DNA from 2 places in the Rhizobium sp. 25PS6 genome. Region 2 is predicted to be linked to the other one. Evidence: riboswitches for the same ligand, from Rfam matches in the RefSeq annotation. Region 2 holds a riboswitch; the other holds the start of a gene.
The links. A riboswitch is a leader RNA that binds a small molecule or an ion and turns the genes downstream of it on or off. The one in region 2 is predicted to bind FMN.
Positions count from the first base shown of each region.

Region 1: linked by a shared signal. The riboswitch ahead of ribB (3,4-dihydroxy-2-butanone-4-phosphate synthase) and the one ahead of RWK44_RS26810 (6,7-dimethyl-8-ribityllumazine synthase) in region 2 are both predicted to bind FMN.

Region 1 is NZ_JAWDIV010000004.1:95,774-100,182, forward strand. It holds gene RWK44_RS07090 (SDR family oxidoreductase) at 1-530, shown strand, start outside; gene RWK44_RS07095 (hypothetical protein) at 559-699, shown strand; gene RWK44_RS07100 (glucose 1-dehydrogenase) at 797-1,579, shown strand; FMN riboswitch at 1,772-1,922, shown strand; gene ribB (3,4-dihydroxy-2-butanone-4-phosphate synthase) at 2,049-2,684, shown strand; gene RWK44_RS07110 (SDR family oxidoreductase) at 2,771-3,277, opposite strand; gene RWK44_RS07115 (DMT family transporter) at 3,606-4,409, shown strand, end outside.
Region 2 is NZ_JAWDIV010000021.1:48,815-53,223, forward strand. It holds gene RWK44_RS26795 (MarR family winged helix-turn-helix transcriptional regulator) at 1-167, shown strand, start outside; gene RWK44_RS26800 (cytochrome b) at 148-681, shown strand; gene RWK44_RS26805 (VOC family protein) at 887-1,576, opposite strand; gene RWK44_RS26810 (6,7-dimethyl-8-ribityllumazine synthase) at 1,815-2,249, opposite strand; FMN riboswitch at 2,328-2,470, opposite strand; gene RWK44_RS26815 (SRPBCC family protein) at 2,717-3,163, shown strand; gene RWK44_RS26820 (GCG_CRPN prefix-to-repeats domain-containing protein) at 3,338-3,646, shown strand; gene RWK44_RS26825 (hypothetical protein) at 3,761-3,985, opposite strand; gene RWK44_RS26830 (adenylate/guanylate cyclase domain-containing protein) at 4,202-4,409, shown strand, end outside.

The sequences.
Region 1 (4,409 bases), on a different contig from region 2:
GTACTGAGGCAGACCTCGGCCCATTGACACTTGCAGTCAACGCGGCGGGCATCGCGAACGCGAACGCAGCGGAAGAAATGGAGGAGGACCAATATCAGACGTTGATGGATATCAACCTCAAAGGCGTCTTTCTTTCCTGCCAGGCAGAGGCTCGCGCCATGCTGAAAAATGGGCGCGGCTCCATCGTCAATATCGCCTCCATGTCCGGCGTGATCGTGAACCGGGGGCTGAGCCAAGCGCACTATAACGCCTCCAAGGCGGGCGTGATCCATATGTCGAAGTCTATGGCGATGGAATGGGTCGACCGCGGCATTCGCGTCAACACCATCTCCCCCGGATACACGGCAACGCCCATGAACACCCGTCCGGAGATGGTCCACCAGACCAAGCTCTTCGAAGAGCAGACGCCGATGCAGCGCATGGCAGCGGTGGACGAGATGGTAGGTCCGGCGGTGTTCCTGCTGTCGAATGCAGCGAGTTTCGTGACCGGCGTCGATCTTCTCGTTGACGGCGGTTTCTGCTGCTGGTGATGGGAAAGCTCATTGCCGCCGCGGGAAAGTGACCGATCTCGCTTCCTCCCTGGCTGAGATCGAGGCGCTGAAGGGAATAACGGGCACGACGGCGTGCGATATCGTCGTCTGCCCGCCCTTCGCGCTGATTGAACGGACGGAGAGCTCAGGCGTCGTCATCAGCGCTTAGGACTGCCTGAATTCACGACAACCAGTTGAGCTCCCAATGATGATCGCATGGTAGTTCGCATCCAGATTTGCTGTTTATCGATGGACAAGGAAAGAGCATGAAACGCTTTGAGCAGAAGACCGTCGTCATTACCGGGGGTAGCCGCGGCATCGGAGCGGCGATCGCCAAACGCTTTGCGAAAGAAGGCGCCAATCTCGTCGTCTCGGCCAACGAGGAGCTGGTTCACGGCGTTGCCGAACAGATCCGGGCCGAAGGCGGCAAGGCGATCTCCTTCATCGGCGACGTCACCGACAAGGCGAGCGTCACCGCCCTCTATGATGCCGCCGAGAAGGAATTCGGCTCGGTCGACGTCTCGATCCAGAACGCCGGCGTCATCACCATTGCCCGCGTCGAGGACCTGACCGAAAACGAGTGGGACAAGGTCATGGCCGTCAACACCAAGGGCGTCTTCCTCTGCGCCCAGGAGGCGATATCAAGAATGCGCAAGCACAAGCGCGGCGGCCGCATCATCAACACCGCTTCCGGCCAGGCCCGTGACGGCTTTATCTACACGCCGCATTATGCCGCCTCGAAAATGGGCGTCGTCGGCATCACCCAGAGCCTGGCCAAGGAAGTCGCGACTGAGAAGATCACCGTCAACGCCTTCTGCCCCGGCATCATCGAGACCGACATGTGGGCCTATAACGACCAGGCCTGGGGCAAGCTGCTCGGCAACTACGCCCCCGGCGAGTTGATGAAGGAATGGGTCGAGGGCATCCCGATGAAACGGGCCGGCTCCGGCGAAGACGTCGCCGGCCTGGTGACCTTCCTCGCCAGCGAGGATGCCGCCTATATCACCGGCCAGACGATCAATGTCGACGGCGGCCTGATCATGTCCTGATACATTTCGCCCAAAAGTGTGCAGCGGCTTTGAGACAACGACCTGAAACAAACATCAAACCACCAACGAAGCGCGGAAGGCGACACGGTCGTCGCCTCCGTGTGAACAGTGTGTCCATCGGCGTTAGGGCAGCTTTGCATTTTTGCCCGGTCGTGTGACCTTGCCATCCGCCTGTTTTTGATCCTATCTTTGAAATGTTCTCAGGGCGGGGTGTAATTCCCCACCGGCGGTATCAGGAGCAATCCTGGAGCCCGCGAGCGCTTCCGGCACCTCCTGTCGGAAGGTCAGCAGATCCGGTGAGATGCCGGAGCCGACGGTATAGTCCGGATGGAAGAGGACAACACGGGCAGTCGCACTCCCTCCCGGAGTCGGCCGACGTTTGTTCGCCCAAGGGCAGAAGGCTCGCTCACGGATTGAGCCGAGCAGACCATGTCAGTCCGCTGACATAACCCTTGAAAGGCCAGACAGCATGACTATCGCAACAATTGAAGATGCCATATCAGCCATTGCCAGCGGCAAGATGGTCGTCGTCGTCGATGACCAGAACCGGGAAAACGAAGGCGATATCGTGGTCGCGGCCGATGCCGTCACCCCGGAAACAATCGCCTTCATGATGACCCACGCCCGTGGCCTCGTCTGCATCGCCATGGAAGGCGAGCGCCTCGATGCGCTCGATATTCCGCTGATGGTGCCCAACAATACGGAATCGCACAAAACCGCCTTCACGGTCTCGGTCGATTATCTCAAGGGCACGACGACGGGCATCTCTGCGGCGGACCGCGCCGCGACCATCAGCGCCCTCGTCGACGATCGCACAAAGCCTGACGAATTCGCCCGCCCCGGCCACATCTTTCCGCTGCGCGCCAACCCCCGCGGCGTGCTCGGTCGCCCCGGCCACACCGAAGCCGCCGTCGATCTCGCCCGCCTCGCCGGAAGGACCCCGGCCGGCGTCATCTGCGAATTCGCCAATGACGACGGAACCATGTCGCGCCTGCCCGAACTCACCCTTTTTGCCAAACGCCACAACCTCCTCCTCGTCACCATCGAGGATCTGGTCGCCTATCTCGAACGCCAGGCGGCAAAAGACGTACGCGAGGTCGCCTGATCGATGCCTTTGTTGCGGCGGCATAGCCCGCCGCAACAAAGAACATCCCGCAGTGATGACCCTGACGGCACCTTCGCTTGTCCGCCTTAAGTCCGGCTGATCGAAACGCCGCCGTCAGCCAGCATCGCCGCGCCGGTCACGAAGCTCGACATGTCGGAGGCGAGGAAAAGCGCCGCATTGGCGATCTCTTCGGGTTGCGCCATGCGTTTCAGCGCATGCAATCCCTCGACGAAGGCGAGCACCTCCGGCGTGGCATCAGGCGCGTTGGTAATGCTGGCGGGTGTGTCGGTGCCGCCGGGAAGCAGTGCGTTGACGCGGATCTTCTGAGCTCCGAGTTCAGCGGCGAGCACCTGCACGAAACCGATCAACCCCGCCTTGCTCGCCGCATAGGCCGCCATGCTGACATCGCCTGATATGGCGACGGCCTGTCCGCCCTCCGCCTCGATTTCTGCGATGACGGCATCGAGCGCGTCCTGTCGCCGGCCGGTGACCACGAGCTTGGCGCCTTGCCGCGCAAAGAGTTTCGCCGCCGCGCGGCCGATGCCGGAGCTTGCGCCGGTGATGATGGCGATCTTGTCGTTCAGAAGTGTCATATCGGTTTCTCCTTCGTTGTTGCGAGATCTGAGATGCTCAAACATCAGGCGGTGCAGCCACCCGTTTCCCGCGCAGGAAGAGAAAAACGCCTATGGACGAACCGGCAGCGCGACGGCGCGTCCCCATCGGCGCCTTGATTGCGGCGTCGGAAGTATTGGGATTCACGTTATAAAACGGTGATTTGCGGCGATCTCCACTCACACGCCTGCGTTGATGTCAGCGTTACTGTGCATCGCATCATCGATTTATGCTTTGTGTGACATTCATCCGATTCCCTTGATGCATCTTCGCGACTAAAAGGAGCGCACAGGTAACGGGAATCTCTTCATGCCGCGGTCACGCAATACTGAGGGCGCCATCTATATGAGCTTGGCGATGGCCGGCTTTTCCGCAAGCGACGCCCTGTCCAAATCGGTGATCGCCTATATGAACGCCGGCGAAATCATGTTCTTGCGCGGCCTCTTCACCAGCCTGCTCGTCTATCTGATTGCCTGGAGAATGGGCGCGCTGCGTTCCTGGCGCATCGTGCTGGAGCCGATGATCATCTTCAGGATCATCTGCGAGGCGCTCGCCGCCGTCACCTATATCACCGCGCTCGGCATGATGCCGATCGCCAATGCCTCGGCGATCCTGCAGTCGCTGCCGTTGGTCGTCACCTTCGGTGCGGCGCTCTTCTTTGGCGAGCCGGTTGGTTGGCGGCGCTGGTCGGCGATCCTCGTCGGCCTCGTCGGCGTGATGATCATCATCCGCCCCGGCCCTGAGGGATTCACCGCCGCCGCCCTCCTCTGCGTTGCCGCGGTGCTGACGACGGCTGGCCGCGATCTCGCCACCCGGAGCATCAGTCCCGAGATTCCCTCGCTGATGATAACCGTCATCACCGCCATATCAGCCTCCTTCTTCGGCGCGCTGCTTATTCCGGTGCTCGGCGGCTGGCAACCGGTCAGCGCCGCAGCGCTTGGGCATCTCGCGCTCGCTTCGGTACTGGTGCTCGTCGGCTACCAGTCGGTCATCCTCGCCATGCGCACCGGCGAAATTTCTTTCGTCGCGCCGTTCCGCTATACCAGCCTGATCTTCTCCTCTCTGCTCGGCTTCCTCTTCTTCGCCGAAGTGCCTGACAGCTGGACGCTCGTC
Region 2 (4,409 bases):
CGGACAAGGGAAAACAGGCATACGAAACCGCCATGCGCCTGCAGGCTCCCTGGGTCGACATGCTCTCGGAAGGGCTTCAGGTCGAGGATCTCAAAACCACGCATGCCGTCATGAAGGCGCTGCGCAGCAAACTGGAAGGACATGGAGATGTTGAAGAGCAGGCCTGATCGCTATGGCGCAATAGCGGTCTCGATCCACTGGTTGAGTGCGGTTCTGATCCTGGTGCTGCTCGGCTCCGGCTTCCGGGCCGCCAACGCCATGGATGCCGCGACCAAGGCAGGGCTGCTGCGCTTCCACATTCCGGTGGCGATCGTCGTCCTGCTTCTCACGGCTCTCCGCATCGTCTGGTGGTGGCGTTTCGATCGCAAGCCTGCGCCGGTGGCGGCATCACACCGTTGGAAGGAGCGGCTGGCGGGCTTTGTTCACGTCGCCTTCTACATCTTCATTCTCGGCATGGTCGCCAGCGGCATCGGGATGATCATCCTCAGCGGGGCTGCTCCCGCCGTCTTCGGGGCAGCTGGTGCCACGCTCCCTGATTTCACCGCCTATCCGCCGCGTGGCCCGCATGGGCTCGGCGCCTTCCTGCTCGTCGGCCTGCTGGTCTTCCATGCCAGCGCTGCGCTCTATCACCAGTTCGTCCGCTGCGATCACCTGCTGCGGCGGATGTGGTATGGCGGCTGAGATCCAGCCCCGCAGACTGGCGAGCCGGCAAAGGAGCTGGCTACTGCCAATTCCAATCCGATGATCAATGCTCACCAGGACGGGCTCGATGGTATGGTGGTCGTTGCACGCGGAAAAGACACACGATGAAATCCCGGCGCGGTACGTGCGGTACCCGCCGGGATGTTTTTCTCAAATGATGTCGCCGTCTGGTCGCCGCCCTTGCCTATAAGGGCAGCTGCTTGCCGGCCTGTTCGCTGACCATGTATTCGGCGTACCAGTCCGGCCAGTTCTCGTCGTGTTTGCCGCCGTTTCGCTTCTCGTGTTCACCGTGCGCGGTCGCAGCACGGCGCATGGCTGACGCGAGATCGGTCGAGGTGGTGAACGTCGTCCCGTCGGCGTCGATGCGTCCCGGCAGGCGCGTGGTGACTTCCTGGAACAGCCAGCCGTTGCCATCGGGATCCTTGAAGGAGGCAAAGGAGCGGTAGCTGCGGTGATCGGGATCGCGGCCGGCAATGCGGAGCCGCCCGAACAGATAGGGTTCGTCCTTGCCGGCATAGATGCCGGCCGCGTCATGAAACACTTCGCTCACCTCGACGCCGCGGGCGATGAGATCGCGGCGGGCGGCCTCGATGTCGGAGACGATAAGATAGAGCCCCTGGGCTGAGCCGGGGGCTGCGGCGGTGACGTTCTTGCCGAAGATGATCGCGCAGCCGGAGCCGGGCGGAGTAAACTGGATCACCCGGAAATCGGCATCATTGGCGAAGTCGGCGTCGAGCCGCCAGCCCAGGCCGTCGTAAAAACGTTTGGCGCGGTCGACGTCGGAAACGGGGATGACGACCACCTCGAGCTTGGTGTCGACGGGCTGTGTTCTCGGGGTTTCAATGGGGGTTTCGCTGCGCAGTGCATTGCTCATCTTAAGCTCCTTGGGTTCTGGATGTCTTGAGAATTGCGGACACGTGACGGGCCAAGTTGACCACGGCGCGGTGGGGTCGTCGAATCAATTATTGGCGGATTCCACTACGACACACGGCGCGTCGCTCTCGATTCGTGCGGTTGGTGAGGTCATGTCGATCCGATGAGGCGGCGGGGTCGGTTTCCCGCCACCTTCGTCTGTCGTCCTGCGGCTCGTCGAGCCGGCGTGCAGGAAGTTCCTACGCGGCGAGAGCGGCGCGGGTCTTGCCGATCGTTAGAGCCGCCTTTGCTGCCTCGCGCCCTTTCTCGACGAAATGTGCGCGGTAGATCTGTTTGTGGTGCTCGGTTTCCTGATACTGATGCGGCGTCAGCGAAACCGACAGCACCGGCACACCGGTATCCATGCCGGCGCGCATCAGCCCATCGACGACGGCCTGGGCGACGAATTCGTGGCGGTAGATTCCCCCGTCGACGACGAAGGCGGCGGCAACGACAGCGGCATAGCGTCCGGTTGCCGCAAGATCGCGCGACAGCAGCGGGATCTCGAATGCGCCGGGAACATCGAACACATCGATCTGCTCGGGCGGAATAAGCTGATGGAAGCCATCTAGGGCGCGGTCGACGATGTCGGCGTGCCAACTGGCTTTGACGAAGGCATAGCGGGTGGGTGTCATGGTAATCTCCTTTGGCGAACAGACACATCACCCAAGGCGATCACGAACGTCCCCGACAGCCGCAAGGGCGGCAGGAACGCACGTTCTCTTTCATCCGGACTATGACCGTCGGCTCAGGCATCTCACCTGATCTGCTGACCCTTCCGAAGAAGGCGCTCGCGGGCTCGCAATCTAAATTGCATACCGCCGGTAGGGACTTGCACCCCGCCCTGAGAACGGCGCGAACAATAGGGGGAAGGTGACGGGCTGGCAATAGGCCGAAATGCTTCGCGACTAATGCTGGATCAGCGCTCCCGACACGGCGATTTCGCTTGTTGGTCGATCGCAACGGGCAGTCCCTCTTGCGGAGGATGGGCTTGCGCCTACATGCTGTGCGTGAGGACATTCACGTCAGAATAACACGGCAAGACAGGCTGCGCCGTCTCCACCGGAGACGGGCAGGGCCGTGGAAACCATGGGAGAGAGAGATGCAAGACCCCTTCGTCGTCCACCGGGAGGCGCATATCGCGGCGCCGCCGGCCGCGGTGTTCGCGTTGATGACCGACCCGGAAAAGATCCTGCGCTGGATGGGAACGGAGGCGCAGGTCGAGCCGCAGCCCGGCGGGCTCTATCTCGTCAACGTTACCGGCGCGCGCTTTGCGCGCGGCTCGTTTCGAGAGGTGGTGCCGGTTCATCGCCTTGCCTACAGCTTCGGCTGGGACGGCAGCGAGGTGGTGCCGCCGGGGTCGAGCCTGGTCGAGATCGATCTGATCGAACAGGGAGGCGGAACGCTGCTGCGACTCACCCATAGCGGCCTGCCGAGCGCCGAGCAATGCGCCGGCCATGCGGAAGGCTGGGCGCATTACCTCGGACGGCTGACCGAGGTCGCCGCCGGGGGCGATCCAGGGCCCGATCCTTTTTACGGCAGGACATGAACAATTTTTGCGGGCGGCGGGGCGGTTCTGTAGCGCTTGCCGTTGCGACAACAGCGCTCGGACCGGCCGTGCGGAAGCGCTTCTTTTTCTCCCGCAAACATGAACGCGCAATTCATCTCCAGTTCAATTCGGCGGTCATAAGGTGTGGACGGCTGGTTTGAAATGGAGTTCTCGATGAAGGCACTTTCTATCGCGGCTGCCTTGCTCGCTGGCAGCCTCTCGTTCGGCACAGCGCAGGCGATGCCGATTGGGACAATCAATGTCCAGAGCAATATCACAAAGGTCGACTACGCCTGCGGTCGCGGCTGGCATCTGACGCGCTGGGGCGAATGCCGACGAAACTGGAGACGCCCGCCGCCGGTAGCTTTTTACGGTGGCCCGCCCCGCTGGGGCTGGGAGCGGCGTCACCGGGATTGGGATGGCCCGCGCTGGCGCCATGAGAGGCGCTGGGATCGCGACCGCCGTTGGCGGGATTATGACTAAGGGTCTCGCCTAGTTGTAGATGGACGAAGGCCGGAGCGATTTTCGCCCGGCCTTTTCTGATGAGACAGCTTCGCGACGCTGACCGGCAGCGTCCTCCCGATTTGTCCGGTACGGTCAGATCCTGCTGGCGAGCCAGTACTTGTCGTCGATCAGTTCTTCGAGCTCGACCGGATCCTTGACGCCGAATTCGAACCATTCGACGAGTTCCTTCGCCTTGCGGCTGCTCTCCTCCGCCGTCAGCTCGACCTGATATCTTTCGCACCATCGCCGAAGGATCGACGTCAGCAGCGTCATGTCATTCCCATCCAACGGATCTTTCGGCCAGCATATCGTGCCCATCGTACCCCTCAATCACACGATGACGAATGACCCTACAATGGAACCAAAATCGCGCAAGTTTAAAGTGTTTATTTTTTTGTTTTCCACCGCGCCGAATGGTTTTCGACAGTCGATGCGGACGGCCTTTGCGGGCGACAGGCCGAGTCGCTGGAAGCGTCGCCACGATCACCCAGGGATGTCCTTGCGGACGTCCACGTGGGCGTGCGATGTTAAGCGATGGATCTGCCGTCTCCTCTTGCCTGGCTGGTTGACGAGGCCGGAGCCTCGCTTGGTCCCGAACGGTTTCTGGCCGAGCTCGGGTGCCGGCTGCTGGCCGACGGACTGCCGCTTTCCGGCGGCACGCTGACGCTTTCGGTGCCGCATCCGATCATTGCGCGGCGCACCTGGCTATGGCGGGCCGAGACCGGTGCTGTCATCGAGGCGC